DNA from 4 places in the Streptomyces sp. NPDC058086 genome. Region 2 is predicted to be linked to each of the others. Evidence: riboswitches for the same ligand, from Rfam matches in the RefSeq annotation. Region 2 holds a riboswitch; each other region holds the start of a gene.
The links. A riboswitch is a leader RNA that binds a small molecule or an ion and turns the genes downstream of it on or off. The one in region 2 is predicted to bind cyclic di-AMP.
Positions count from the first base shown of each region.

Region 1: linked by a shared signal. The riboswitch ahead of ACFVWD_RS00265 (NlpC/P60 family protein) and the one ahead of ACFVWD_RS36530 (M23 family metallopeptidase) in region 2 are both predicted to bind cyclic di-AMP.
Region 3: linked by a shared signal. The riboswitch ahead of ACFVWD_RS10265 (transglycosylase family protein) and the one ahead of ACFVWD_RS36530 (M23 family metallopeptidase) in region 2 are both predicted to bind cyclic di-AMP.
Region 4: linked by a shared signal. The riboswitch ahead of ACFVWD_RS20615 (NlpC/P60 family protein) and the one ahead of ACFVWD_RS36530 (M23 family metallopeptidase) in region 2 are both predicted to bind cyclic di-AMP.

Region 1 covers NZ_JBHVST010000001.1:57,549-64,960, forward strand. Annotated here, with positions in the region: gene ACFVWD_RS00250 (esterase/lipase family protein) at 1-81, shown strand, start outside; gene ACFVWD_RS00255 (peptidoglycan DD-metalloendopeptidase family protein) at 280-1,833, shown strand; gene ACFVWD_RS00260 (ATP-dependent DNA helicase) at 1,921-4,485, opposite strand; cyclic di-AMP (ydaO/yuaA leader) riboswitch at 4,757-4,929, shown strand; gene ACFVWD_RS00265 (NlpC/P60 family protein) at 4,937-6,115, shown strand; gene ACFVWD_RS00270 (tellurite resistance/C4-dicarboxylate transporter family protein) at 6,211-7,194, shown strand; gene ACFVWD_RS00275 (hypothetical protein) at 7,276-7,412, opposite strand, start outside.
Region 2 covers NZ_JBHVST010000063.1:1,236-8,647, reverse strand. Annotated here, with positions in the region: gene ACFVWD_RS36545 (DNA topoisomerase (ATP-hydrolyzing) subunit A) at 1-767, opposite strand, end outside; gene ACFVWD_RS36540 (M16 family metallopeptidase) at 1,047-2,387, shown strand; gene ACFVWD_RS36535 (M16 family metallopeptidase) at 2,384-3,772, shown strand; cyclic di-AMP (ydaO/yuaA leader) riboswitch at 4,071-4,231, shown strand; gene ACFVWD_RS36530 (M23 family metallopeptidase) at 4,244-5,008, shown strand; gene ACFVWD_RS36525 (GntR family transcriptional regulator) at 5,269-5,964, shown strand; gene ACFVWD_RS36520 (HPr family phosphocarrier protein) at 6,149-6,430, opposite strand; partial or broken gene ACFVWD_RS36515 (GNAT family N-acetyltransferase) at 6,610-7,412, shown strand, end outside.
Region 3 covers NZ_JBHVST010000010.1:19,672-27,083, reverse strand. Annotated here, with positions in the region: gene ACFVWD_RS10290 (SurA N-terminal domain-containing protein) at 1-274, shown strand, start outside; gene ACFVWD_RS10285 (nucleoside triphosphate pyrophosphohydrolase) at 443-1,429, shown strand; gene ACFVWD_RS10280 (globin domain-containing protein) at 1,478-2,689, opposite strand; gene ACFVWD_RS10275 (cytochrome P450) at 2,901-4,184, shown strand; gene ACFVWD_RS10270 (transglycosylase family protein) at 4,356-5,354, shown strand; cyclic di-AMP (ydaO/yuaA leader) riboswitch at 5,538-5,701, shown strand; gene ACFVWD_RS10265 (transglycosylase family protein) at 5,706-6,425, shown strand; gene eno (phosphopyruvate hydratase) at 6,777-7,412, shown strand, end outside.
Region 4 covers NZ_JBHVST010000024.1:53,997-61,408, reverse strand. Annotated here, with positions in the region: gene ACFVWD_RS20615 (NlpC/P60 family protein) at 166-1,725, opposite strand; cyclic di-AMP (ydaO/yuaA leader) riboswitch at 1,782-1,952, opposite strand; gene ACFVWD_RS20610 (diacylglycerol/lipid kinase family protein) at 2,068-3,429, opposite strand; gene ACFVWD_RS20605 (response regulator transcription factor) at 3,622-4,326, shown strand; gene ACFVWD_RS20600 (sensor histidine kinase) at 4,323-5,807, shown strand; gene ACFVWD_RS20595 (hypothetical protein) at 5,855-6,262, shown strand; gene ACFVWD_RS20590 (hypothetical protein) at 6,262-6,507, shown strand; gene ACFVWD_RS20585 (PP2C family protein-serine/threonine phosphatase) at 6,510-7,412, opposite strand, start outside.

The sequences.
Region 1 (7,412 bases), on a different contig from region 2:
TTCGAGGAGACGCAGGCCCGCCCCACCGCCGCGCCCGCCGCCGAAACCGGGGGTCTGACAGGGGGTCTGACAGTGGCGTAACGCCTCCGCGGAACACCCTCAACATCGAACGGCAATCGAACGCCAGGCCAAAGCCGTGCCCGCCCTCCCCCGAAACACGGCCGAATGCCCGTTTCCCGAGTGGAGGAAACCTGCCGAAGATTGTCGCGCCCGCGTACCGCCGGGTACAGTCACCGCACTGCTCTGCCAGCCCCTGTTGTCGAGGCGAAAGAGAAGTTGGTGAACGACCGTCACCCGTCGGGGACCGTAACGCCCCCGGCTCCGGCCTCCGATGCCGCCGCGGCGCCCTATGCGTCGTACGGTGGCCAGGAAGCCCAGTACGGCGACTTCACCTCGTACGACGGCTACGCCACCACCGGTACCTACGCGACCGGAAGCTTCGAGACCACGGGTTTCGAGACCTCGACCTTCGCGGCGGACCCCCTCTTCGGCGACATGTCGGGCGGCGACGGCACGGGTTCGTACGACGCCACGCAGTGGAGCACCGGCAGCCACCAGACCCCGCACTACGACCCGTACGCCGCACAGCACCAGGCCGCGTACGACACCGGTGCCTACGACACGACCGCCTGGGCGAGCGGATACCAGCAGCTCGCCAACATCCCCGCGCAGCACCCGGGCCCCGAGGGCACCGGCCAGTGGGACGCGGCCGCCTGGCTCCAGGCCGAACAGACCGGCCAGACCCAGCAGTGGACCGCGCACACCCAGGAGACGGGCGCGTACGACGCCACGCAGTGGAACACCGCGGGCGAACACGACCCCTACGAGGGGTACGAGCAGCACCAGCAGGCCGAGTCGTATGAGCAGCAGCTCGCCGCCGAGGCCTACGAGCATCAGCCGGTGGCCGAGTCCGACGTCCACGACCGGCCCTTCGACCAGCAGGCGACCGCGGCCTTCGAGCAGGTGTCGTACGAGGAACCCGGCGCCGCGGAGGACGAGTTCGAGGACGCCGGTGACGCGCAGGACGCGCCGCTGCTCGAGGACATGGAAGAGGTCATTCCGGCCCCCCGTGCCGCGAACCGGTCCGCGTCCCGTTCCCGGCGGCGCACCCCGGCGAAGCGTTCCGCCTTGCTGACCGTCGCGGTTCCCTCGGCCTGCGTGATGGGGGTCGCGGGAATCGCCGCCGCCTCCGTGGGCACCATCGGCGGGAACGACAGCAAGGACAACACGACCCTCAGCGCGTCCGACGGGACCGCGGTGAAGCCGTCGGCCGCCAACAACAAACTGGACACCCAGCTCCAGAGCCTCTCCGCGGGCGCGGACGACTTCGCCGACCGGGCCAGCCGGACGCAGGAACGTATCGACCTCAAGGCTCAGCAGGCCGCCGAGAAGCAGAAGGCGGCGGCGGAGGCGGCCCGCAAGGAGCGGTTGCGGCCGAAATTCGTGCTCCCGGTCACGCAGAAGGGCCTCAGCGCCTACTTCGGCCAGGCCGGCATCAACTGGATGTCCGTGCACACGGGCATCGACTTCCCGGTGTCGTACGGCACGCCGGTGATGGCCGCGACCGACGGCACCGTACGGACGCAGTGGAACAGCGCGTACGGGAACATGGCGATCGTCACCGCGATGGACGGCACGGAGACCTGGTACTGCCACCTCTCCAGCTACAAGGTGCCGTCGGGGACGGTCGTGAAGGCCGGTGACCAGATCGCGTTCTCCGGGAACTCCGGCAACTCGACCGGTCCGCACCTGCACTTCGAGGTCCGCCCCGCGGGCGGTTCGGCGATCGACCCGCTGCCGTGGCTGCGCAGCCACGGCCTGGACCCGACGTAACCCACCGGCTCCTCACCCGACTCACCCGACGACGTGACCGAACGCCGTCGCCGGGCTCCGAGCTGCCGCCCCGTAGAACCCGTAGAACTACAGCTTCTCCACCGGCGCGTACCGCAGCAGCAACCGCTTCGGCTTCGCCTCGCCGAAGTCGACCGTCGCCTCCGCGTTCGCGCCCGTTCCCTTCACGCCGACCACGGTGCCCAGGCCGAACTGGTCATGGGTGACCCTGTCGCCGACCGCCAGCGAGACCACCGGCTTCTCGGAGATCCCGCGGCGCGTCGCGAAGCCGGAGGCGCCGGACGCCGCGGACCGCGAACGCGAGGACGACAGCGAGGCGGCCACACCGGAGACGGGCCCCGAGGACACGGGAGCGGTCGCGCCGGTGCGCTTCCACTCCAGGTGCGTCTCCGGGATCTCCTCCAGGAAACGGGACGGCGGGTTGTAGGAGGGCTGGCCCCAGGCGCTGCGCATGGACGAACGGGTGAGGTACAGCCGCTCCCGCGCGCGCGTGATGCCGACGTACGCGAGGCGCCGCTCCTCCTCCAGCTCCTTGACCTGTCCCAGCGCGCGCATGTGCGGGAAGACGCCGTCCTCCATGCCGGTGAGGAAGACGACCGGGAACTCCAGGCCCTTGGCGGTGTGGAGGGTCATCAGGGTGATGACGCCGTTGCCGTCCTCCTCGTCCGGGATCTGGTCGGAGTCGGCGACGAGCGCGACCCGCTCCAGGAACGCGGAGAGCCCACCGGACGCCGTACCAGCACCCGCAGCCGCACCGGCACCGGCACCGGCATCCGCCGTACCCGCAGCCGCCCCCGTGCCTTCGCCCTCGCCCTCGCCGGTCTCCTGCTCGAACTCCAGGGCCACGGCGGCGAGCTCCTGAAGGTTCTCGATCCGGGTCTCGTCCTGCGGGTCGGTCGAGGCCTGCAGCTCGGCGAGGTAGCCGGTGCGCTCGAGCACCGCCTCCAGGACGGTCGCCGGGCCCGCGCCGGACTCGACGATCGTGCGGAGGTCCTCCATGAGCGTGTTGAACCGCTTCACGGCGTTCGTCGACCGCGCCGCCATCCCGTACGCCTCGTCGACGCGGCGCAGCGCCTGCGAGAAGCTGATCTTCTCGCGCTGCGAGAGCGCGTCGATCATGGCTTCGGCGCGCTCGCCGATGCCGCGTTTGGGAACGTTCAGAATGCGGCGCATCGGGACCGAGTCCTCGGGGTTGGCCAGGACCCTCAGGTACGCGAGGACGTCCCGGACCTCCTTGCGCTCGTAGAAGCGGACGCCGCCGACGACCTTGTAGGGCAGGCCGACGCGGATGAAGATCTCTTCGAAGACACGGGACTGGGCGTTCGTCCGGTAGAAGACGGCGACGTCGCCCGCCCTGGCCTCGCCCGCGTCGGTGAGACGGTCTATCTCGTCGGCGACGAACTGGGCCTCGTCGTGCTCGGTGTCGGCGACATAGCCGGTGATGTTCGAACCGGCGCCCGCGTTGGTCCACAGGTTCTTGGGGCGGCGGGACTCGTTGCGCTCGATGACCGCGTTGGCGGCGGACAGGATCGTCTGGGTGGAGCGGTAGTTCTGCTCCAGCAGGATCGTCGTCGCGTCCGGGTAGTCCTCCTCGAACTGGAGGATGTTGCGGATGGTCGCGCCGCGGAAGGCGTAGATCGACTGGTCGGCGTCGCCCACGACGCACAGCTCGGCGGGCCCGAGCTCGCCCTCGGCGGGCGGCGCGTCCTCGGGCCGGTCACCGACGGCCGGGCCGACGAGCTCCCTGACCAGGGCGTACTGCGCGTGGTTCGTGTCCTGGTACTCGTCGACCAGGACGTGGCGGAAGCGGCGCCGGTAGTGCTCGGCGACGTCCGGGAAGGCGCGCAGCAGGTTGACCGTGGTCATGATCAGGTCGTCGAAGTCGAGCGCGTTGGCCTCGCGCAGCCGCGACTGGTACATCGCGTAAGCCTGGGCGAGGGTCTTCTCGAAGCCGTCGGCGGCCTGGGTGGCGAAGTCCTCCTCGTCGATCAGCTCGTTCTTCAGGTTCGAGATCTTGGCGCTGAAGGACTTGGGCGGGAAGCGCTTGGGATCGAGATCCAGGTCACGGCAGACGAGCGCCATCAGCCGCTTGCTGTCGGCGGCGTCGTAGATCGAGAACGAGGAGGTGAAGCCGAGCTTCTTGCTCTCGCGGCGCAGGATCCGCACACACGCGCTGTGGAAGGTCATCACCCACATCGCGTTCGCGCGCGGGCCGACGAGCTGCTCGACGCGCTCCTTCATCTCACCCGCGGCCTTGTTCGTGAAGGTGATCGCGAGGATCTGGCCGGGGTGGACATGACGCTCGCCCAGCAGATGGGCGATGCGGTGGGTGAGCACCCGGGTCTTGCCGGAGCCCGCGCCGGCCACGATGAGCAGCGGGGAGCCGGAGTGCACCACGGCCGCGCGCTGGTTCTCGTTCAGCCCGTCCAGCAGGGCCGCCGGGTCCACGGCGGGGCGGGGCGCGCCGTCGCGGTAGAAGGCGTCCCGGCTCGCGGGCACGTCGAAGCGGCCACCGAACAGGTCGTCCGGAAGCGGCTCCGGTGCCCCGTCCTCGGGCGGCGGCGGGGGCTCTTCCTCGTGGGCCCCGGAAGGCTGGAGGTCCGCCAGAAAGCTGTCATCAAAGAGGCTGCTCATCGCTCTCCGAGTCTAGGCGGCCTCACTGACAACCCGCGGCCACCCTGGAAACCCGACCGGTTTTTCCGCGACCGCGCACGATTCCTTTCCCGCACGGGACGCCGTCACCGTTCAGGATCGCTTCATTACGGTCAGCCACGATCAATGACCCCCAAGGTCAAGGTCACGAAAATGTATCGGGCATATCGCACATCAAACTTCACAGAACACTTATGAGTTGGCTAGCGTGCCGGGCAGGCCGCTCGACCCAACCGGCGAACACCGCCGGGCCGTGCGGCCTCCGCCGAGTCCGGTGCGCCGTACGGCAGCCGGAGCCGGGGACCCAACCGACCTTGGGGTGAATCGGTCCAACTGTCCGCTGGGGCAAGGACCGTAGGGCAAACCTTCCGGAAGCACCCGCCCGAACCCGACAGCTAACTCGGTAGGCGGAAGACGGAAGGAGTCGCCTCTCTTGGCGTCGCACCGCAAGTGGAGTCCTACGGGTACGCGCATAGCGGGTATACGGACCCCCGCCCTCGCCACGGCGGCCCTCACCTCCGTGGCCCTGCTCTCCCAGACGGCGAACGCCGCACCCTCGGCCGATTCCAAGCCGAGTGTCGAAGAGGTCGAGAAGAAGGTCGACGACCTCTACCACCAGGCCGAGGCGGCGACCGAGAAATACAACGCGACCAGGGAGAAGACCGCGCAGCAGCGCAAGCGCGTCGACTCCCTCCTCGACGACGTCGCTCAGCGCACCGAGAAGCTCAACACCGCGCGCGAGGAGCTGGGTTCGTTCGCCGCGGCGCAGTACCGCACCGGCGCCGCCGCCCCCGACACCGCGACCCTCCTGCTGGCCGACAACCCGCAGGACTACTTCGACCAGACCCAGCTGATGGACCGGCTGACCAGCCGCCAGAAGGTGGCCGTCGACGACTACATCACCGAGCAGGCCGCCACCACCAAGAAGCGCGCGGAGGCCTCCCAGAGCCTGCAGACGCTCACCACGACGCAGAGCGCGCTGAAGACGTCCAAGGCCGACGTGCAGCGCAAGCTCGCCGCGGCGCGCGACCTGCTCTCGAAACTGACCGCCGAGGAGAAGGCCCGGCTCGCGGCGATCGAGAAGAAGCAGCAGGAAGCGGCCGACCGCAAGGCGGCGGAGCTGGCCCAGCAGCAGGCCGCGGCGGAGAAGAAGGCCCAGGAGGCGGCCGCCCAGCAGCAGACGACCTCCGGGACCACCGGCACCTCGGGCACCTCGGGCACCTCGGGGAGTTCGACCACCGACTCCTCGTACACCGCCAAGGCCGACAAGGCCCTCGCCTTCGCCCGCACCCAGATCGGCAAGCCGTACGTCTGGGGCGCGACCGGGCCCGGCTCCTACGACTGCTCCGGCCTCACCCAGGCCGCCTGGAAGGCCGCCGGCGTCGATCTCCCGCGTACCACCTGGGACCAGGTCAACGTGGGCACGACGGTCCCGCTCTCCGACATCAAGCCCGGTGACCTCGTCTTCTTCTACGACGACATCAGCCACGTCGGCCTCTACATCGGCAACGGCATGATGATCCACGCCCCCAAGCCGGGCGCGTACGTCCGCGAGGAGTCGATCTTCTACGGCGGCGAGTCGATCATCCACAGCGTGGTGCGTCCGGCCTAACGCCCCGGCGCCCGGCACGCGCGCGTGGGGCTCATCGAGCTCCACGCGCGCGTGGCCCGCCGCCAACCCGCTCGAAGGTCCTTAGCATCGGGCCCATGTCAGCCATCTCCCCGCCCGGCACCCGGTGGACCGGCCTGCGCACCTGGTGGCTGCAGAGTCCGCCGGGCGCCGGAGCCGCGATCCTGGCCACCGGCATCATCTCGATCGGGCTGGAGCAGACCGGCTACGAGATCCTGTCCCGGATCGTGCTGGCCCTCGCGGCCGTCGGCTGGCTCGGGCTCGCCGCGGCCTTCGTCGTACGGCTGCTGCGGGAGCGGGAGCGGTGGCTGACGGAGGCCGGTACACCGAGCGCGCTCACCGCGGTCGCGGCGACCACCGTGCTCGGCACGCGGCTGGTCACACTGGGGTGGGAGGTGCCGGCCGAGGCCCTGCTCGCCCTGTCGGCGGCGCTCTGGCCGGGGCTGCTCCTCCTGGTCGTACGGCAATGGCGGCCCCGTATGCCCGGAGCGGTGTTCCTCGGCTGTGTGGCCACGCAGGGGCTCGCGGTGCTGGGCGCGACGCTCGCCCCCGCGACGCACACGGACTGGCTCGCGCACACCGCGCTGGTGCTGTTCTGGCTGGGGCTCCTGCTCTACACGATGGCGCTGTTCTACTTCGACTACCGCGAGGTCGCCACGGGCGCCGGGGACCAGTGGGTCGCGGGCGGCGCGCTCGCCATCTCGGCGCTGGCGGGGTCGAAGCTGATCCTCGCGTACCAGGCGGACATCTACCTGTGGAACAACGACGACAACGGCGTGCTGCGCTGGGTGACCGAGGCGCTGCTCGTGCTCGTCCTCGGCTCGTACTGCGTGCTGGCCGTGACGGAGGCCCTGTGGCCCCGACCGCGCTACGACGTGCTGCGCTGGGCGACCGTGTTCCCGCTGGGAATGACGGCGGTGGCGGCGCTGTCGGTCGCGGCCGCCATCGGCGTCGGCTGGCTCAGGGGGCTCGGGCAGGTACTGCTGTGGATCTCGGTCGCGGCGTGGCTGGCGGTGGTGGTCGTAGCGCTCAGGCGTCCTCAGGAGCCGCAGAAGCCGTAGCGCCGTCGGGCGTCCGCACGAGCCGTAGCCGTCGGGTGTCCGGAAGCGCCGTAGCCGTCCGTGGGGGCCTTCGGGGAGCCGTCAGGTCCAGAGCACCGCGATGAAGATGTTCGCGGTCGTGAGCAGCCCTACGAGCCCGAACAGGCCCTTGTCCACCTTCTCGTCGTCCCGCTTCACATAGACGAGCCCGAGGATCACGATCAGCAGGGCGAGCTTCA
Region 2 (7,412 bases):
GCGCGGATCTTGAAGGTGCCGCGCCCCGACTCGTAGGCGTCCCTGATCCCGGTCAGGCCGACGATCCGGCCGCCCGTGGGCAGGTCGGGACCCGGCACGTACTTCATCAGCGTGTCCAGGTCGGCGCCCGGATAGCGGATCAGGTGACGGGCGGCCGCGATGACCTCGCCGAGGTTGTGCGGCGGCATGTTCGTCGCCATACCGACGGCGATCCCGGACGAGCCGTTGACCAGCAGGTTCGGGTACGCCGCCGGGAGGACGTCGGGCTCCTGCTCCTGGCCGTCGTAGTTCGGCGCGAAATCGACCGTGTCCTCGTCGATGGACTCGGTCATCAGTGACGTGGCGTCGGCCATCCGGCACTCGGTGTAACGCATGGCGGCCGGCGGGTCGTCGTTGCCGAGCGAGCCGAAGTTGCCGTGGCCGTCGACCAGCGGCAGGCGCATGGAGAAGGGCTGGGCCAGCCGCACCAGGGCGTCGTAGATCGACGCGTCGCCGTGCGGGTGGAGCTTACCCATGACCTCGCCGACGACGCGGGCGCACTTCACATAGCCGCGGTCGGGGCGCAGCCCCATCTCGTTCATCTGGTACACGATGCGGCGGTGCACGGGCTTGAGGCCGTCACGGGCATCCGGCAGGGCTCGCGAATAGATGACCGAGTACGCGTATTCGAGGAAGGAGCCCTGCATCTCGTCCACGACGTCGATGTCGAGGATCTTCTCCTCGTACGAGTCGTCGGGCGGCGGGGTCTTCGTGCTGCGGCGGGCCATCGCTGCTGCGACTCCTTCACAGTCTCTGCCGGGGCATGAACGGGTTCTGACGCGCACCATTGTGGACCGCCGCACTGACAACGCGGACCGCGACCCGTCCATAGAGGCTCCACGGCGCCCCGTTCCGATCGCTCACGGTGAACGGAAGTCCGGCCTCCCACCTCAGGAATTCTCGCTCTCGGCGTACGAGGTGCGGGAACTTCGCCACCTGTCGGCGCGCTTGCATACAGTGGCAGGACCGGCAGGAATTCTGCAGTTTCCGCGATCGAAGGGACGTACATGCCCATGGGTCACACGGCCACAGCTGAGGCAGGCTCCGGCGGCCTGACAGCGACCGAGCACCGCCTGGCCAACGGCCTGCGCGTGGTGCTCTCCAAGGACCACCTGACCCCGGTCGCGGCGGTGTGCCTCTGGTACGACGTCGGCTCACGGCACGAGGTCAAGGGCCGTACCGGCCTTGCTCACCTTTTCGAGCACCTGATGTTCCAGGGCTCCGGTCAGGTGAAGGGCAACGGCCACTTCGAACTGGTGCAGGGCGCGGGCGGCTCCCTCAACGGAACGACCAGCTTCGAGCGCACCAACTACTTCGAGACGATGCCCGCCCACCAGCTGGAGCTCGCCCTCTGGCTGGAGGCCGACCGCATGGGCTCGCTGCTGGCCGCGCTCGACGACGAGTCCATGGAGAACCAGCGGGACGTCGTCAAGAACGAGCGCCGCCAGCGGTACGACAACGTGCCCTACGGCACCGCCTTCGAGAAGCTGACCGGGCTCGCCTACCCCGAGGGCCACCCGTACCACCACACCCCGATCGGGTCGATGGCGGACCTGGACGCGGCGACCCTGGAGGACGCCCGCGCCTTCTTCCGCACCTACTACGCGCCGAACAACGCGGTGCTCTCCGTGGTCGGGGACATCGACCCGGAGCAGACGCTCGCCTGGATCGAGAAGTACTTCGGTTCCATCCCCGGACACGACGGCAAGCCCGCCCCGCGCGACGGCTCGCTGCCCGAGGTCATCGGCGAGCAGCTGCGCGAGGTCGTCGAGGAGGAGGTCCCGGCGCGCGCCCTGATGGCCGCCTACCGGCTCCCGGAGGACGGCACACGCGCGGCCGACGCGGCCGACGTGGCGCTCACCATCCTCGGCGGCGGCGAGTCGTCCCGGCTCTACAACCGGCTCGTACGCCGCGACCGCACCGCCGTCGCGGCAGGCTTCGGCCTGCTGCGGCTCGCCGGAGCGCCCTCCCTGGGCTGGCTGGACGTGAAGACGTCCGGTGACGTCGAGGTCCCGGTGATCGAGTCCGCCGTCGACGAGGAGCTCGCCCGGTTCGCCGAGGAGGGCCCCACGGACGAGGAGATGGAGCGCGCCCAGGCCCAGTTGGAGCGCGAGTGGCTGGACCGGCTCGGTACGGTCGCGGGCCGCGCCGACGAACTGTGCCGGTACGCCGTCCTGTTCGGCGACCCGCAGCTCGCCCTGACGGCCGTACAGCGCGTCCTGGACATCACGGCCGTGGAGGTCCAGGAGGTCGCCAAGTCCCGCCTGCGCCCCGACAACCGCGCGGTGCTCGTGTACGAGCCGGTCGCTGCCGACACCACCGAAGAGGACGAGGAGGCGGCGAAGTGACCGAGCTCGCCACCATGGACTTCCACCCGCAGCCCCAGGCGGGTCAGCCCAAGCCCTGGGCCTTCCCGGCGCCCGAGCGCGGCACGCTGGACAACGGCCTGACCGTGCTGCGCTGCCACCGCCCCGGCCAGCAGGTCGTCGCCGTCGAGGTGCTGCTCGCAGCGCCGCTGGAGGCCGAGCCCGCGGGCCTCGACGGCGTCGCCACGATCATGGCGCGCGCCTTCTCCGAGGGCACCGACAAGCTCTCCGCCGAGGAGTTCGCCTCCGAGCTGGAGCGCTGCGGCGCCACCCTGGACGCGCACGCCGACCACCCCGGCGTACGCCTGTCGCTCGAAGTGCCCGTCTCTCGCCTGCCCAAGGCGCTCGGGCTGCTCGCCGACGCCCTGAGGGCACCGGCGTTCTCGGACAGCGAGGTCGAGCGGCTGGTGCGCAACCGGCTCGACGAGATCCCGCACGAGACGGCCAACCCGGCCAGGCGTGCCGCCAAGGAGCTCTCCAAGGAGCTGTTCCCGGCGACCTCGCGCATGTCGCGCCCGCGCCAGGGCACCGAGGAGACCGTCCAGAAGATCGACTCGGCGGCCGTACGCGCCTTCTTCGACAAGCACGTACGTCCCGCCACGGCCGCCGCCGTGATCGTCGGCGACCTGACGGGCGTCGACCTCGACGCGCTGCTCGCCGAGACGCTCGGCGACTGGACCGGCTCGTCCGCCGAGCCGCGCCCCGTGCCGCCGGTGACCGCCGACGACACCGGCCGTGTGATCATCGTGGACCGCCCCGGCGCGGTCCAGACGCAGCTGCTCATCGGCCGCGTCGGCGCCGACCGGCACGACCGTGTGTGGCCCGCCCAGGTGCTCGGTACGTACTGCCTCGGGGGCACCCTCACCTCGCGCCTGGACCGTGTCCTGCGCGAGGAGAAGGGCTACACCTACGGTGTGCGGGCGTTCGGCCAGGTCCTGCGTGCCGCCCCGGACGGAACCGGTATCGCGATGCTCGCCATCAGCGGCTCCGTGGACACCCCGAACACCGGCCCGGCGCTCGACGACCTCTGGAAGGTGCTGCGCACCCTCGCCGCCGAGGGCCTGACGGACGCCGAGCGCGACATCGCCGTACAGAACCTGGTGGGGGTGGCGCCCCTCAAGTTCGAGACCGCGGCGGCCGTCGCGGGCACGCTCGCGGACCAGGTCGAGCAGTACCTGCCGGACGACTACCAGGCGACGCTGTACCAGCAGCTCGCCGCGACCGGCACCGTGGAGGCCACCGCGGCCGCCGTGAGCGCCTTCCCGGTGGACCGTCTGGTGACCGTCCTCGTCGGCGACGCCGCGCACATCCAGGAGCCCGTCAAGGCCCTCGGAATCGGTGAAGTGACCGTCGTTTCGGCGGAGTAGAGGTTCGGCGGAGCAGCGGCTCAGTGGAAGCCGGCTGGAAGCCGAGCCGCACGCGGAGCGGAAGAGCGTGACTCCGTGGGGCCCGGGTGACTGAAGAGTCGCCCGGGCCCCTTTTTGCTCGGATTTCCGCTCGGATTTAGCTTGGACTTCATCCCCAAGATGTCCGTATTGGTAGGGAGGTTGCCCGTCTGCCCTGTGGCATGCACTACAAAAACCGTGATCCGTTTGTTGATTGAAAGACGCCCCGTCTAGCGTCGGGGCGGCTGTTCGTCAGGCAGTGCGCCGCGCCCGCGGCACCGGACAGTCATCGCCGAGTCCCCGTACGGCGCGAGCCAGGGGAGCCGGGGACCCACACGTAGTCCCTGGGGTGAATCGGACGCCCTCCCTGGAGGGGGTCCGTAGGAGACCTTCCTGCTCCGAACCCGTCAGCTAACCCGGTAGGCGAGAGGGAAGGAAAGGATCAGCCCCTACATGGCGTTCACCTGTGGCCCCGGGAAACACCGCCGTCCGAGCCGCGTGAAGCGCTCCACCACGAACGCCGTCGGCGTCGCCGCGCTCACCACCACCGGTGTCATCGGAACCCTGGCCGCCCCGGCCCTCGCCGCGGACGCCTCCGTCGAGCAGACCGGGCTGACCCAGGCCGTCACCCTCGGCGACAGGGTCGCCGCCCAGATCGACGCGCAGGCCGCCGCCCAGCAGCGCGCCGCCGACGAGGCCGCCGCGCGCAAGAAGGCCGAAGAAGCCGCGCGCAAGAAGGCCGCCGAGGAGGCGAAGAAGGAGCGCGAGGCCAAGGAGCGTGCCGCCCGCGCCGCCGAGCGCAAGCGGCTCAACACCTTCGTCCTGCCGATCACCGGCTCGTACATCTCCACCGGCTACAAGACCGGCGGCAGCCTCTGGTCCTCCGGCAGCCACACCGGCGTCGACTTCCACGCCGCCTCGGGGACCTCGGTCCACGCGGTCGGCTCCGGCACGGTCGTCACGGCCGGCTGGGGCGGTGCCTACGGCAACCAGATCGTCCTGAAGATGCACGACGGTACCTACACGATGTACGGCCACCTGTCGTCCATCGGCGTCTCCGTGGGGCAGACGGTCACCCCGGGCCAGCAGATCGGCCTCTCCGGCTCCACCGGGAACACCACCGGGCCGCACCTCCACTTCGAGGCCCGTACGACGGCGGAGTACGGCTCCGACATGGACCCGGTCGCCTACCTTCGCTCGCACGGCGTGAACGTCTGACGCTCGCACGGCGTGGACGTCTGCCGCTCGCACGGCGTGATCCTCTGCCGCTCGCGCACCGTGAACGTCCGACGACCGGCGTCAACACTTCCGAAGCCCCGGCTCCCCTCGGCCGGGGCTTCGTCGTTTCGAACGACTGTCTGTCCAAAAAATATCCATGGATTCCGGCCCGCCATCGGAAATTCCGGCTCTCTGCAATAGAGTCGCTGAACAAGCGTCAATCGACCGCGTTTCGCGGGGATTAAGGCGGAGGTCCGGTCATGCGCATTCCCGCGCACTCGGTATGCACGGCGATCCGTGACGACATCGTCGCGGGTGTCTACGAGCGCGGCAGCCGGCTCACCGAGGAACTGCTCGCGCGCCGCTACGGCGTCTCGCGGGTCCCCGTGCGCGAGGCCCTGCGCACGCTGGAGGCCGAGGGCTTCGTCGTCACCCGTCGGCACGCGGGCGCGTGTGTCGCGGAGCCCACCGAGCAGGAGGCCGCGGACCTGCTGGAGATGCGCATGCTCCTGGAGCCGCTGGGCGCCGCGAGGGCCGCGCAGCGGCGCACCGAGGCCCACCTCAAGGTGCTTCGAGGCCTGGTCAGGCTGGGGCAGGAGCGGGCCAGGAGGGGGAACAGCGAGGATCTGCGCTCGCTCGGCGGCTGGTTCCACGAGACCCTCGCGCAGGCCTCCGGGAGCCCCGCGCTGACCTCCACGCTGGCCCAGCTGCGGCACAAGATCGCCTGGATGTACGCGGTCGAGGCGCCGGCCAGTCCGGCGGAGTCCTGGGCGGAGCACGGCGGGATCGTGGACGCGGTGGCGCGCGGCGACAGTGAGCGGGCGCGGGCCGTCACGGCGCTGCACACCGAGCGCGCGACGGTCGCGCACCGGCTGCGCTTTCCCGGCGGGGGAGATCGGCCGGAGCGTGTGAGGACTTCGCAACATCCCGTAAACATGACGGGCGTGCGTCATTAACACCGGCGCCGTATACAAAGAGGGGTAATTCGCGGGAGATTATTTCTGCTGCCCGCAATTGAGAAAAGCGAAGGGCCCGCCCGATGTTTTCAGGCGAGCCCTTCGAATGTGTGCGGGGCGGGGTCTTTTGGTGCGAAGACCACTCCCGCCGTCAATTGAGGAACCCCGCTCGGGGGGCTCTTTCTCAGACGGTCTCGGGGAGCTCCTCGAGACCCTCCGCCACCAGCTTCGCCAGCCGGTCGAGCGCGGCGTCCGCACCCTCGGCGTCCGAGGCGAGGACGATCTCCTCGCCGCCCTGGGCGCCCAGGCCGAGGACCGCCAGCATGGAGGCCGCGTTGACGGGGTTGCCCTCCGCCTTGGCGATCGTCACGGGGATACCGGAGGCCGTGGCCGCCCGGACGAAGATGGAGGCGGGACGGGCGTGGAGGCCCTCGGCCCAGCCGACGTTGACGCGGCGCTCAGCCATGTGATGCTGCCCTTCAGGTGTTCAGGGTTGTCTAGACCAGTCTTCCACAACGTGAAGCGAGCCCGGGGCAGGGTGCTGTTCCCGTCCCGGACTCCGCGTCGGATCCCGGCCTGGATCCGACTTCGGTGCCCCTAGCCTGCCTCGCGCCGTTGTCGGACGCGAGCCGTACTCTGGGGCCCATGCAGACCTCGTCGGACCGGCACGAGTACCCCTCCCACTGGGAGGCCGACGTGGTGCTGCGCGACGGCGGCACCGCCCGCATCAGGCCCATCACCGTCGACGACGCCGAGCGGCTGGTGAGCTTCTACGAGCAGGTATCGGACGAGTCGAAGTACTACCGCTTCTTCGCGCCCTACCCGCGCCTGTCCGCCAAGGATGTCCACCGCTTCACGCACCACGACTTTGTGGACAGGGTGGGGCTCGCGGCCACGGTCGGCGGCGAGTTCATCGCCACCGTACGCTATGACCGTATTAATGCCGATGGTCGGGCCGCCTCCGCGCCCGCCGACGAGGCCGAGGTCGCGTTCCTCGTGCAGGACGCCCACCAGGGCCGCGGCGTCGCCTCGGCCCTCCTGGAGCACATCGCGGCCGTCGCCAGGGAGCGGGACATCCGCCGTTTCGCCGCCGAGGTACTGCCCGCCAATACCAAGATGATCAAGGTGTTCACGGACGCCGGGTACCAGCAGAAGCGGCACTTCGAGGACGGCGTCGTACGCCTGGAGTTCGACCTCGAACCCACCGACCGCTCGCTCGCCGTGCAGCGCGCGCGGGAGCAGCGCGCCGAGGCGCGGTCCGTGCAGCGACTGCTCGCGCCCGGCTCGGTCGCCGTCGTCGGAGCGGGCCGCACCCCCGGCGGCGTGGGACGCAGCGTCCTCGACAACCTGCGCGAGGCCGGGTTCACCGGGCGCCTGTACGCCGTGAACAAGGCACTCCAGGAGAAGGAGCTCGACGGCGTCCCGGCCCACAGCTCCGTCCGTGACAT
Region 3 (7,412 bases), on a different contig from region 2:
GCTGCAGCAGTACGGGGTGGCGCCCCAGCGCCTCGACGACAACCTCCGTACCGAGATCGAGGCCCAGAAACTCGCCGCCGCGCTCGGCGCCGACATGAACACCACCGAGGGCAAGGCCACGTTCTGGAAGGCCATGTCCGACGCGTCGAAGAAGCTGAACGTCGACCTGAACCCGCGCTACGGCGCCTGGGACGTCCAGAAGAGCAGCCGCGTCGATGTGAAGACGCCATGGCTGCGGGAGGTCACGTCGACCGGGACGCAGCAGACGGCGTAGTGGGTCCAGGAGTGCGGTAGGAGTGCAGTAGGAGTCCACTGGGCCGGTAGGTCAGTAGGCCAACGCCAGGCCCTGGCCTGGGGGTAGGGCTGTGGATAAACGGTTCGACTCCCTCCCTGCCTGTGGATAACTCCTGGGGCCGTCGGTGCCGTGGGTTACGTTCGTGGGGTGAACGCAACCAGCTCCGACGCCACCGCCCAGGTTCCCGACCCCGGCCGTATCGTCCTGCTCACCACCAGCCACCGCGTCGCCCCCGGGCTGCTGTCCTGGCCCGCCTGGCAGGTGCTGCGCGCCGCCGACCAGGTGCTGTGCGCGGACGGCGCGCATCCGCAGCTGCCGTATCTGCGTGAGGCGGGCATCAGCGTCGACGAGGCGTCCCCCGATGCCCAGGACCTGGTGGACGCCTGCGCCGACGGCCGCACGGTGGTCGTCGTCGCCACCGGCGAGGGCGAGCCGCGCCTCACCGACGGCCTGGCCCGCCTCGCCGGCTCCGGCCGCATACAGATGCCGGACCTGGAGCTGCTCCCGGCCTCGTACGACCTGCCGGGCGCCCGCCTCCTCGACCTCGTCCAGGTCATGGACCGCATCCGCGTCGAGTGCCCGTGGTCGTCCCAGCAGACCCACAAGGGCCTCGCGAAGTACGGGATCGAGGAGGCGTACGAGCTTGTCGAGGCGATCGAGGAGGGCGACCGGGACGAGCTCAGGGAAGAGCTCGGCGACGTTCTGCTCCAGGTCGTCTTCCACGCCAGGATCGCGGAGGAGGACGCCGAGGCACCCTTCTCCATCGACGACGTGGCCGGCGGCATCGTCACCAAGCTGATCCACCGCCACCCGCACGTGTTCGGCGACGAGACGGCCACGACCCCCGAGGAGGTCAAGGAGCACTGGCTGCGCACCAAGGCCGAGGAGAAGCGGCGGACGTCCGTGACGGAGGGGATACCGCTGGGTCAGCCGGGCCTGGCCCTCGCGGCGAAGCTGGCATCGCGCGTGCGCACGGCGGGACTTGAGGTCGAACTCCCCCGAGGCGAAGGCGTCGGCTACGAACTGCTGGCCATCGCCGCCCACGCGGAGGCCGAGGGAGTGGACCCGGAAGCCGCCCTGCGCGCGGCCGCGCGGGCTTACCGGGACGCGATCCGGGCGACGGAGACGGGCTGAGGAAGCGGAAGCGGGGAGGGGGGAGGGGGAGGGGGAGGGACCCCAGAGCTACCTGCCGGGGGCGCGGCTTGTCGGGTTGTGCCAGTTGGGGTGGGGACGGTCCAGGAGCCACTCCGCGGGGCCCAGGGGGCGGGGGCGGCTGGGGTCGGCGGGTGGGAGGAGGTCGTGGAAGATCTGTTCCGGCGGGGTGCCGAGGGCGGGGAGGGCCGCGGCGATCTCCTCGACGAGCTGGGGCGGGCCGGTGAGATAGACGTCGTGGCGGGCCCAGCCGGCGCGGTTGCCCAGCGCGGTCAGCAGCCGCTCGGTGGCCTGGGCCTTGGGGCGGCCGGGGGCAGGGGAGATGAAGGTGACGCCGAGGCGGGGTAACCGGGACTGGAGTCGTTCCACGGCCGACCGGTCGTAGAGGTACGAGGTGTCGCGGGCCACGAGGAACAGCCGGGCCTCGTGCGTGGCGTCGAGTTGCTGGAGCAGCGCCTTGACCGGGGCCCATCCGGTGCCGGCCGCGATGAAGGTCAGCGGCCGTTCGACCGGCGCCCGCAGGGTCAGGCCGCCGCCGGGTGCGCCGAGCCGCAGGACATCACCCTCTCGGGTCTGCCGGACCAGGGCGGTGGACAGCACCCCGTCCTCGACGCGGCTGACGTGCAGGTCGACGGTGTGGTCGGCGCGGGGGGCGTTGCCGAGCGAGTAGGGACGCCAGATGCCCGGCAGGTGCGGGACGCTGACGCTGACGTACTGGCCGGGGGAGTAGCGCAGCCGGTGGTGCGGGCGGAGGGTCAGTACGACGAGGTCGTCGCCGTACCGGGTCCGGGACACGACCTCGGCGTCCCACCAGGGCGGTTCACCCTCGTGCTGTGCCTCCCACGCGCCCTGGAGCATGACGTTCGTGATCGCCCCGTATGCCTCGGCCCAGGCCTTCTCGGCCTCCGCGTTCCACGCCGACCCCGCGACGGCGGCGAACGCGGCGATCAGGCTCGCCCCCACGGCGGCGTAGTGCTCCGGCTCGGCCAGGTACTTCCGGTGGTCCCGTCCCAGCTCCCGCAGATATCCCGGCAGCGTCGGATCCTCCAGCCGCTCCATCACATAGGTGAGTGCCGCGAACAACCGGTCCCGCTGTCGCTCCATGTCCTCCGGGAAGTCCAGGGGGAAGAGCCCGCGGATGTCCGGGTTGTGCCGGAAGAGATGCGAGTAGAAGTACTTGACCGCGAACTCGGCCCGTCTCTCGACGACCGCGAAGCTGGATCTGAGTATTTCGGGGTCCACGGCGCGAATTTAGGGAGGCGGCGAGCCGTGGAGTCAAACAGCAGCCGATTCAGGGATGGTCCGGGATGAAAGGGGCGCGGCTTGCGCCATCCCCAACCCCGCTCCCCCTCCCTCCGGCATGCCGCCCCGCTCTTCCCCGCTCTTCTCCTCTCCGCCCCGGCCCCTCCCTCCGCCGTGCCGCCCTTCCCCTCCCTCCGGATACCGTCAGGGAGTGACCGATCAGCCGCCGCCGTTCAGCCCCGCTCCCGAACTCTTCACCTGGGAGTTCGCCAGTGATCCCTACCCCGCGTACGCCTGGCTGCGGGAGCACGCCCCCGTGCACTGGACGCGGCTGCCGAGTGGGGTGGAGGCCTGGTTGGTGACGCGGTACGCGGACGCCAAGCAGGCGCTCGCCGACGCGCGGCTCAGCAAGAATCCGGCGCACCACGACGAACCCGCCCACGCGAAGGGGAAGACGGGTATTCCAGGGGAGCGCAAGGCCGAGTTGATGACACATCTGCTGAACATCGACCCGCCGGACCACACCCGGCTGCGGCGGCTGGTCTCGAAGGCGTTCACGCCGCGACGGGTGGCCGAGTTCGCGCCGCGTGTGCAGGAGCTCACCGATCAGCTGATCGACCAGTTCGCGCAGAAGGGTTCCGCCGACCTGATCCACGAGTTCGCGTTCCCGCTTCCCATCTACGCCATTTGCGACCTGCTGGGCGTACCCCGCGAGGACCAGGACGACTTCCGTGACTGGGCGGGGATGATGATCCGGCACGGTGGCGGGCCGCGGGGCGGGGTCGCGCGGTCGGTCAAGAAGATGCGCGGGTATCTGCTCGAGCTCATCCACAAGAAGCGGGAAGGCCTTCCGGATACGCCCGCGCCCGGTGAGGACCTCATCTCCGGCCTGATCCGCGCGTCCGACCACGGCGAGCACCTCACGGAGAACGAGGCCGCCGCCATGGCCTTCATCCTTCTCTTCGCCGGGTTCGAGACGACCGTCAATCTCATCGGCAACGGCACGTACGCCCTGCTCACCCACCCCGAGCAGCGCGCGCGCCTCCAGAAGTCCCTCGCCGCCCACGAACGCGAACTCCTCGAGACCGGCGTCGAGGAACTCCTCCGTTATGACGGGCCCGTGGAACTGGCCACGTGGCGGTTCGCCACCGCGGCCGTCCGCATCGGCGGTCAGGACATCGCACCCGGCGACCCCGTCCTCGTGGTCCTCGCGGCTGCGGACCGTGACCCCGCGCGGTTCGAACGGCCGGACACACTCGACCTCTCCCGCCGTGACAACCAACACCTCGGTTACGGTCACGGCATCCACTACTGCCTCGGAGCCCCGCTCGCCCGGCTGGAGGGCCAGACCGCGCTCGCCACTCTCCTCACCCGTCTCCCCGACCTTCAACTCGCGGGAGATTCAGCCGATTTGCGCTGGCGCGGCGGGCTCATTATGCGCGGATTGCGCACGCTTCCAGTGGAGTTCACGCCTCCGGTACCGGTCTCGCGATAGCGGGCGACCATACACCCGCGGGCGCGTAAACCTGACACGCTCTCAACTCTGTGATCTTCACGTGATCTACGCTGCATCGACTTGTGACAAGTGTTCGGGTGCGGATACGTTCACTCGTCAACGCGACTCATACGTCGCGTAGTCACCTGCTGTCACGTGAAAGGCTTCCGCATGCTCTCCGGGAACGGCCGCCATCGTCGCCCCCGTCAGGCCCCGGCCCTCATCGTCGCGGCAGGAGTGACCGGATCCGCCATCGCGATCCCGTTGCTCGGTGCCACCAGTGCGAGCGCGGCCGACGGCACCACGTGGGACCGGGTCGCCGAGTGCGAGAGCGCCGGCCAGTGGAGTGTCGACAGCGGCAACGGGTACTACGGCGGACTCCAGATCAGCCAGGCGGACTGGGAGAAGTACGGCGGTCTCACCTACGCGTCGAGCGCCGACGAGGCCAGCCGCTCGCAGCAGATAGCCATCGCCGAGAAGCTCCTCGACGACCAGGGCCTCACTCCCTGGCCGACCTGTGGGCCGCTCTCCGGGCTGAGCAAGAACTCGGGCGACATCCTGGTCGACACGGGCGTGGCGAACGATTCGCCCAACGGATCGAATTCAGCCGGTTCGTCCGGTTCATCTGCGACGTCGACTCCGCCCGCCTCGTCCGGCTCGACTTCCGATTCTTCTTCGTCTGACTCGTCTTCGTCCGGTTCGTCCTCGAAGGCGACCGGGAAGGCGACCGAGAACACGACGAAGGCCGACACCGGCGGCGGCGATCAGGGGGCGGGCAACTCCGGCTCGAAATCGACGAAGAGCGACAACTCGGGCAACTCCGGCCAGAGTGACGGCTCTTCCGGTACGTCCGAGAACGCGACGGGCGGCGCCGGGCGCCACCGCGGCGACAACGCGGACGAGAACACCACCGACAGCGCCGTGGACGGCCGTACCGACGACTCCTCCGGGCGGCACGCCTCGCGCGGCGCCGGCGCCTCCCGCGATGTCGTCGACGGCTCCTACGTCGTGCGCGCCGGAGACAATCTCTGGACCATCGCGGACGCCCTCGACCTCGAAGGCGGATGGGCCGAGCTGTACGACGCGAACAAGAAGACGGTCGGCGCCGATCCGAACCTCATCCTCCCCGGTCAGAGCCTTGCAGTTGGTGCTGAATCGGGCGAAAAGTAGGGGCAGTTCGCGTCATGGTTCGCTGCGTAATGTCCGGTTTGCTGCGAGTGAGAGATGGATCTCAAAGGCCCTGATCGTCTTTGGAATTCAGCCGATCGGCTGCTTACGGTCATGACCGCTCGCCACAGCGGGCCCCGACGGTCGCCAACGCCGAATCCTGCCAACGGCCGTACGGGAACAGTCGACGCGTCAGCGCCGTAGGCAGGAGCGGGGGACCCAAGGTAAGTGCCGCACCCGGTAGTTGACCGGGAGTGGCTTGGGGTGAAGCCGAGCGCTCAGAGCGCACGGCCGGGCACTCACCCGCCCGAACCCGACAGCTCACCTCGCAGGCGTCGGTGAGGGGATCTCTCCATGCTGTTTTCCAGCAAGGGCAAGCACCGCCGTCCGACCGTTTTCAACCGGACGACCCGTGTCGCCACGCTCGCCGGTGTCACCGGTGTCGCCATCGCCGCTCCGCTGATGGCGGCCGGCAGCGCCTCCGCCGCCACCGCCTCCGAGTGGGACGCCGTCGCCCAGTGCGAGTCCGGCGGGAACTGGTCCATCAACACCGGCAACGGCTACTACGGCGGTCTGCAGTTCTCGGCCTCCACCTGGGCCGCGTACGGCGGCACCGCGTACGCCGCGACCGCCAACCAGGCCTCCAAGTCGCAGCAGATCACCATCGGCGAGAAGGTCCTCGCCGCCCAGGGCAAGGGCGCCTGGCCGACCTGTGGCACGGGCCTGTCGGGCGCCGCGTACACCGGCGGTGCGAGCACCCCGTCGACCTCGTCTTCCTCGAACAGCTCTTCGTCGAACAGCTCGCCGAGCACCAGCACCGTCACCCGCTCGACGGACACCGCGGCCTCCCGTTCGGCGTCCCGTCCGGCCGCCGGGAAGACCGTCTCCACCCCGACCGGCAAGAAGGTCAAGAAGGGTGACGGCGAGTACAAGGTCGTCAAGGGTGACAGCCTCAGCTCGATCGCCGAGAAGAAGAAGGTCAAGGGCGGCTGGCAGCAGCTGTTCAAGCTGAACAAGGACATCGTCGACGACGCCGACTTCATCTACCCGGGTCAGCAGCTTCACCTCGGCTGATGATCGGCAGCTTCGCCTCAGCTGAATGACAGGTCCCTCATGAAGGGGGTCTCCACACTGGAGCCCCCGATGAGGGTCGCCCCCGTCCCCACGGGCCCCCCGCTCCGGTGCGTGTTCCCCCGTACGCACCGGAGCGGGGTTTTTCGTATCCGGCGTTTCGTGCCGAGGGTTTCGTGCCGAGGGTTTCGTACCCGGATTTCGGTACCCGTTTTTGTTCCGTTCTGGAACAATGTGTACGTTCAGTTCTGCCCAAGGGGTGGGCGACCGGCTGGCCGATCCCCCCGAGGCGGTTAGGCTCATGTCGCGAAGCCATCACAGGCTCCGCGTACCCGCGTCACATCCCAGAAGGAGATGCTCGTGCCGTCCATCGACGTCGTCGTAGCCCGGGAAATCCTGGACTCCCGAGGCAACCCCACGGTCGAGGTCGAGGTCGGCCTCGACGACGGCAGCACGGGTCGTGCCGCCGTTCCGTCCGGCGCTTCCACCGGCGCCTTCGAGGCCATCGAGCTGCGTGACGGTGACCCCAACCGTTACGGCGGCAAGGGTGTCGAGAAGGCCGTCCTCGCCGTCATCGAGCAGATCGGCCCGGAGCTCGTCGGTTACGACGCCACCGAGCAGCGCCTGATCGACCAGGCGATGTTCGACCTGGACGCCACCGACAACAAGGGCTCGCTCGGCGCCAACGCCATCCTCGGCGTCTCGCTCGCCGTCGCGCACGCCGCCTCCGAGGCGTCCGACCTCCCCCTCTTCCGCTACCTGGGCGGCCCGAACGCGCACCTGCTGCCCGTTCCGATGATGAACATCCTGAACGGCGGCTCGCACGCCGACTCCAACGTGGACATCCAGGAGTTCATGATCGCCCCGATCGGCGCGGAGTCCTTCTCCGAGGCCCTGCGCTGGGGCGCCGAGGTCTACCACACCCTCAAGAAGGTGCTGAAGACCAAGGGCCTGTCCACCGGCCTGGGCGACGAGGGCGGCTTCGCCCCG
Region 4 (7,412 bases), on a different contig from region 2:
AGTCACTTTGCGGTGGGAGGCGGCGTGCGCACCCAGTATGGTCAGCGCAGGTGGCGAGCCGGGCGGCGAGGTCCGCGCGGATCACGTACATCCCCTATTGCGAAATTCCGGCCGTTCCAGTGCCTTATGTGCGCTTTGGGGTCTTGATTGATGTGGCGCAGTCCGTCACGCCGCGCGCAACGCGCTGTGGATCGCCTTCTGCCCGGCGAAGAAGATGGACTCTTCGCGTATCGAGGCACCCGGGCTGGGGGCGTGGATCATCATGCCGTTGCCGGTGTAGAAGCCGACGTGGCTGACGTCGTCGTAGAAGAAGATCAGGTCGCCGAACTGGATGTCGGTCAGGGGAATCGCCGCACCGGCGGTCGCCTGCCCGTGCACGGTGCGCGGGAGCGCGACTCCGGCGGCCCTCCAGGCGGCCTGAACGAGGCTGGCGGAGTCGTACGAGTCCGGTCCGGTCGCGCCCCAGACGCACGGCTTGCCGATCTGCGTGCGGGCGAAGGCAAGGGCCTTGGCGGCCTTCCCGCCGTACGCCGACTCCGCGGCGCCGACGGGGCTGACCGTGTTGACCGCGCCGGTGCCTACGGGCACACCCGAGGCCAGGGGCATCCCCGCACCGAGCGACATGTCCGCGCCGAAGGGCATTGCCGTACCCATGGAGATGTCCGTGCCGAGGGGCATTGCCGTACCCATGGACATGTCCGCGCCGAGCGGCATCCCCGTACCCATGGACATGTCCGTAGCCAGCGGCAGGCCTCTGCCGAGGGACATGTCCGCGCCGGGAAGCATCCCCGCGGCCAGCGGCATCCCGGTACCGAGGGACATGTCCGCGCCGAGGGGCATTCCCGTACCCATGGACGCGTCCGTGCCGAGGGGCATTCCCGTACCCATGGACGCGTCCGTGCCGAGCGGCATCCCTGTCCCCATGGGCATGTTCGTGCCGAGCGGCATCCCGGTACCGAGGGACATGTCCGCGCCGAGCGCGGTCGGCTGCTGTCGCTGCCACTCCGCCGCCTGGTTGCGAGCCTGATCCTCCGGGGTGGGCCAGACACCCTCGGCCGGACGTGACTCGATCGCCGCGGGCCCGGGGTTCCACTGTGCGGCGTGCTTGGACACCAGCTCACGGGCCAGCGCCAGTTTCCGCTGGATCTTCTCCTTGGACGTCTTCAACGAGGACTGCCCCGGACCGGCGGGCAGCGCGGGCAGCAGGGCCGTGGCGGCCTCCTGCGCAGGTTGTGGCGCGGGCACCGGCGCGGCCGGCAGCGCGGCGACGGCCCTGGCCGTCAATTCGGCCACGGGCCCGGCGGCCGCCTCGGCGGAGGGGCCTGCCGTCAACTCCAGAACCGGGCGGGCGGTCAACTCCCGCCCACGGTTGGTGAGCCCGTCCTCCGGCCGCTTCGCCGGGCCCGTGGGCCGCGCCTCGGCCGGGCGGTTCGGCATCCGGTCGGCCGGCAGTCTGGCCGGTGCGGACGGACCCAGTTGCGTGCGCGCCGCGTCGAACCAGGTCTTGGTGATGTCGTCGAGGGCGGGGTCGCGGCGCCTGCGCGCGGTTTCCGGCGCCGGGTTGACGCGGCCTCGGCTCCCTGTGGTCATCGCGCGGGTCCCGTTGACGAACCCGACGGCGTTCTCGGCCTGGTCGTAGAGGGAGCTGATCCGCTGCTGCACCTCCTCGCGGCTCGGACCGTCCGCGCCACTGAGGGCGGCCGTCGCGCGTGCGGAGTCGGGCATGCCAGGGAGGCTGCCGCCTCCAGGGCGCGGGGTTCGTTCCGGCGCCATGGGAGCCGTACTCCTTCCGTACTCCGCCTACCGGGTCGGCCGTCGGGTTCGGGCGGAAGATTCCGGAAGGCATGCCCTACGGCCCTTGCCCGAGTGGGCAGTTGGGCCGATTCACCCCAAGGTCGGTTGGGTCCTGGTTCCGGTTGCCGCGGGGGCATCGGATTCGGCGGAGGTCGCGCGACCCGGCGAGGTTCGCCGGAGGGAGTCGTGCGGCCTGCCGCCAACTTAGCCAATTTGTGTGCCTGGTGTGAAGATTGGAGCGCGAACTGTCCGATATGTAATTGTGACCTTCGTCTACGTGTCCCGGCTGCGACCAGGATGTCGTACGACCGCCGTGCGCCCCATGGTCGCCGCGAGCGTCCGCAACCGGCGCCAGTCCAAGGGGGGTTGGGCCTCGGGTACACCGGGCCGTTCCTTGGGGACGCGGACGCGCAGAGCGCCGGGTTCGACGCGGCAGTGGACCGGGGCGGGCAGGACCAGGGCCTCGCCGTCGATGCCGGCCTCGATCTCCGCGCGGTCGGCGTCGATGACCACCTCGCGGGTGGTCAGGACCGCGAGTCCGTTCGGCGCGGGGTCCAGTACGAGCGCGGCGGCCTCGGCCGCGCTGTCCACCGTGATGCCGAGGACGCCGAGCAGCCCGGAGTCGAGGCGTTCGCGGCGGCCGAGACCGGCCGGATCGTTGGTGCGGTAGGGGTTGTTGCTCACCAGCACGGCCTGCGGGGCGTCGAGCGTGGTGTCCGCGGCGCGGGCGGTCAGTCGCGGCCCGCGCTGGCGGGTGAGCAGGTCGGGCAGGAGGTCCAGGATGGTGCCGATCTTGTCGTCACGGTACGCGGGGCTCTGCACGACCGCCGCGTACGCGCCGAAGGAGGCGTTGTTGACGAACGGGTGACCGCCGGCGAAGCCGAGGTCCACGCGGAGTTCGACGCCGTCGGTCAGGGCGTCCAGGCAGGTCGCCGGGTCGTCGCGGTCGAGGCCGAGGTCCATGGCGAAGTGATTGCGGGTGCCGGCGCAGACCACCAGGAACGGCAGACCGTGTTCGGCGGCGACGGCCGCGACCAGCGCCTGGGTGCCGTCACCTCCGGCGACGCCGAGCAGATCCGCGCCGTCCGCGACGGCGGCCCGGGCCAGCGCGGTGACGTCCTGATGCTTATCCGGGTCGAGGAGCACGACCTGCGCGCCGAGCCGCTCCGCCTTCTCCCGCAGCCCGAACTTCGCCACCTTGCCGCCGCCGGAGTGCGGGTTCATGAGGAGGAAGGGGCGCCGCGGCGGTGATGCCCTGCGTTCCTTCGGGCGCGGGGGGCGTGTCCGGTCGCTCCGAAGGGCGTACCGGCCGCTCCAGACGGCCACGGTCCACAGCGCCAGGGACACGGGGATGGCCCAGAGCAAGCCTGCCACGCCGAACAGGGTGAGCACCGCGCCGGGCGCGAGGGCCGCCAGCACGGCCGCCACCCAGCGGAGCGGGCCGCGCCGGGTCAGCGCCCACCACAGCGCCGCCGCCGTGACAGCCACGCCGAGGAGCGCGGCCAGGAGCAGCAGTATGCCGTCCACGCCTCCGTAACCGAGTGGCAGCAGGACCGCCAGCGCGGCCGCGACCAGCGCGGCCCTGGCCGCCCACCGTTTCCCGTGGCCGACCTGCCCGCTCGCGTCCACACCCATCGACACACGTTGTATGCAACCGCCGGGTCAGGCCCCGCGCAACCGCCACGCTCCGCGAGGGCAGGCGCCGATCGGTCCCGGCCCGGGCGATTCACCGAACCCTGGGCCCACCCCTCGGGGCCGGGACCGTCGCGGCTGATGCACCATGGGCGGCGGCGAGCCCCGGCGGTGCGCCGGGGAGGGGCAGTGGTGATGAGTGGGCAGCGCGGCCGTGTCCTGGTCGTGGACGACGACGCGGCGATCCGCCGCTCGCTGGAGCGCGGACTGAGGCTCGGCGGATTCGCCGTGGACCTGGCCGACGGGGGCCGGCCGGCCCTGGCGGTGGCCCGGCGGACACCGCCGGACGTGATCGTGCTGGACATCTCGATGCCCGACCTCAGCGGCATCGAGGTGTGCAGGACACTGCGGGACGAGGACAACGACGTACCCGTGCTGATGCTCTCCGCACTCGACGAGACCGCCGACCGGATCGCGGGCCTGCAGGCGGGCGGGGACGACTACCTCGTCAAGCCCTTCGCCCTGCAGGAACTGGTCCTGCGCCTGGAGGCACTGCTGCGGCGCAGGCCGCCACGGGACAGCGGCACCGTACGGGTCGGCGGGCTGCTCCTGGATCCCGCCGCCCGGGGGGTGAGCCTCGACGGGCGGCCGGTGGAACTGACCCGACGCGAGTTCGAGCTGCTCCACTTCCTCGCCCGCAACGCAGGCATCGTGCTCAGCCGGGACCAGCTCCTCGATCGCGTATGGGGCTACGACTTCGAGGTGCGCACCGACGCGGTGGACACCTTCGTCAGCTATCTGCGCCGCAAACTGGAGACGTCGGGGCGCTCCCGGATCATCCACACCGTACGAGGCGTGGGCTTCGTCCTGCGCGACGACGACCCGGGGGAGCGGCCGTGAGACTGTCCACGCGGATCGCCCTGGCCGTCGGCGCCACCGTGCCCGTACTGGTTCTGGCCACCGGCTGGCTGCTGCTGCGGCTGGTCGCCGCGGATCTGCACGACCAGCAGGACACGCATCTGCGTGAGCGCGCGGTGGCCGTCGCCAAGGACGCCCGGGGGCTGCTGCGCGCGAGCGCCGCCGACCGGTCGGCGGCGGTGGAGCAGGCCCGCGAACGTCGGCTTTTCACCTCGGCCCTGGACGTGGGCGTACGGCTGATCGGCCCCGAGGGGTCCTTCACGGGCGGCCCGCAACCGTCGGCCGACGTGGCGCTGCCCGCCAGGGCTCCCGTCCCGGTCACCCTCCGTGCCGACGGCAGGAGCTGGCGGATCCTGTCGACCCGGGTGACCGGGTCGCACCCGGGTGTGCGCGGCACCCTGTGGCTGTTCGCGTCCGACACCGCCGCCGACACCCAGGTGCGCCTGGTCCGACGGCGCGCGGTGACCGTCGCCCTGCTCGCCGCACCGCTGTCCGGGCTGCTCGCCTGGGCCGTCGCCACCCGGGCGAGCACACCGCTGCGCCGTCTGCAACGCCGGGCGAGCGGCCTCGACCCCCGTTCCAGTTCCACCCGCCTGGACCACACCCCGACACGGATCGCCGAGGTCGACGACCTCGCACACACCCTGCAGACCGTCCTGGCCCGCTACGACGAGCAGGCGGCCAGGACCGCCGAGGCACTGGCCACCGCCCGCTCCTTCGCCTCGGCGGCCTCGCACGAACTGCGCACCCCGCTGATGAGCATGCAGACCAACCTGGAGATCCTCACCGAGCATCCGCAACTCGCCGGACCCGACCGCGACGAAGTGCTGCACGACCTGAGCCGCGAACACGCACGCCTCCTCGGGGTCCTCGTCATGCTGCGCGACCTCGGCCGCGCAGACCTCGTCGAGGCGGACGCCTTCGGCCCGGTCGACCTCGCCGACCTCGTCGAAGCGAGCACGGAGGAACAGCGGCGACGCCATCCGCACGCACGGGTGGCCGGCCACTGCGCACCGGGGCTGCGTGTGCACGGCTGGGAGGCGGGACTGCGGAGCCTGGTGGACAACCTGCTCGTCAACGCCCTGGTCCACGGACACACGGACGGGCAGCCCCCGCAGGTCGAGGTGACCTTGCGCGCGAGCGGCGCCGACGCGCTCCTCGTCGTCGACGACCGGGGCCCGGGCATCCCGCCCGCGCTGCGCACCGAGGTCTTCGAACGCTTCCGCCGCCGACCGGACAGCCCCGGCTCCGGCCTCGGACTGACCCTGGTCGCCCAGCAGATCGCCCTGCACCGGGGCGGGATCCGGGTACTGGACCGGCCCACGGGTCCGGGCACCCGCGTCGAGGTCACCCTGCCGCTGAGCGCAGGCGTCGCGGACGCGGGGGCCACGCTTCCGCTCCCGCGCAACTGGATGATCACGACCGCCGACCGGCCACAAGAATTCCACAAAGACGGCTCCTAGCTTTCCCGGCGAGAGGGCAGTCGCCCGTGAACGCGGAGGAGTTCGTCATGCCAAGCACCAGGAAGACCGTGATCTCGGTCGTCTCGTTGGTCGCCGCCGGGTCGCTGTTCGGCGCCGCCGGCGCGGCCACGGCCGACGCCGCGACTCCCGCGCCGTCCGCCACCCCGACGGGCGACGGCGCGGCGGCGCTCTGCAAGCGCGCGCCGAAGATCGACCGGCGGATCGACCGGATCCTCACCCGGCTGCGCGCGGACGCTTCCCGGCGTGGTTCCATCGCCCGCCTCGAGCAGCGGGTGGCGAACGCCAAGTCCGCGGGCCACACCCAGATCGAGACCTACCTGAACGACCGGCTCACCTTCCGGCGTTCCCTGGTCCCCACCCTGGAGACCCGCCAGAAGGACCTGGCCGACGTCGAGAAGTGGTGCGGCGCCCACGACAACGGTCGTACGAACTGATGCGCGCGCGCCACACCGTACCGGCGGTACTGGCCGCCCTGCTGTTCCTGGCCGGATGTGGCCACGGCGGGAACGCGCAGAGTGCGCAGAGCACGCAGGGCACGCACAGCACGGGGACCGCGCAGGGCAAGACCACTCGGCAGCCCGCGCCCACATCCTCCGCGGACCTCGGTCACCTGCGGAAGCTCGTCGACGACGCCGATTCCGCGGCGAGCGCGGCGGAGTCGGACATGGCCCGGGAGTGAGGTCAGCGTTCCGTCGACGGGGGCGATCCGCCGGCGTGGAGCCGGTGGTGGCCGTCGACGGGGCGGGTGGTGAAGTGCGGTCGATGCGGGTGATGGGAGGCGGTGCGTTCGATGATCAGGAGGGCGGCGTCGTCGCCGGGGTGGTCGCCGACGTGCGCGAGGAGGTCGTCGTGGATGTGCCGCAGCAGGGCGTCGGGGCTGGCGGCGGGAAAGGAGGCAACCCTCTCGGCGAGCGGGTAGAAGGCGCCAGACGGTGAGCGGGCTTCGATGACGCCGTCGGTGTAGAGCAGGAGGATGTCGCCGGTTTCGAAGGTGAACGGGTCGGGACGGTGGCTCGCGGCGGGCAGCTCGCACATGCCCAGCGGGGGGACGGGGTGGCGCGCGTACAGGACCGTGACCTCGCGGTCGCGCAGCAGGAGAGGCGGTGGATGACCGCAGTTGATCATCCAGGCCTCCGGCCCCTCGTCGGGGATGTCGAGCACGAGCGCGGTGGTGAAGTGCTCCCCCGGGTCCTGCTCGGTGTCGGCCACGTCCTCCAGGTCGCGGCACACGCTGACCTCCAGTGCCGCCGTGAGCTCGGGCAGGGTGGCGTACCGGGGAGCGCCCTCACGGAACGATCCCAGCACCACCGAGGCCTCGCCGATGGAGGCCAGACCCTTGCCGCGTACGTCCCCGATGATCACCCGCGTGGAGGACTGGGCGGCGCGGGCGACCGCGAACAGGTCGCCGCCGATCTGCGTCTCGTCCTCGGCGGCCAGATACAGCCAGGCCACGCGCAGGGGCCCGATCCGGCGGGGCGGCGGTCGAAGCAGGACCCGCTGCGCCGTCTCGGCCACCGACCGCGCCCGGCTCAGTTCTCGGGCACGCCGCTCGCGTACATGGCAGACGAAGACCACCAGCGCCGA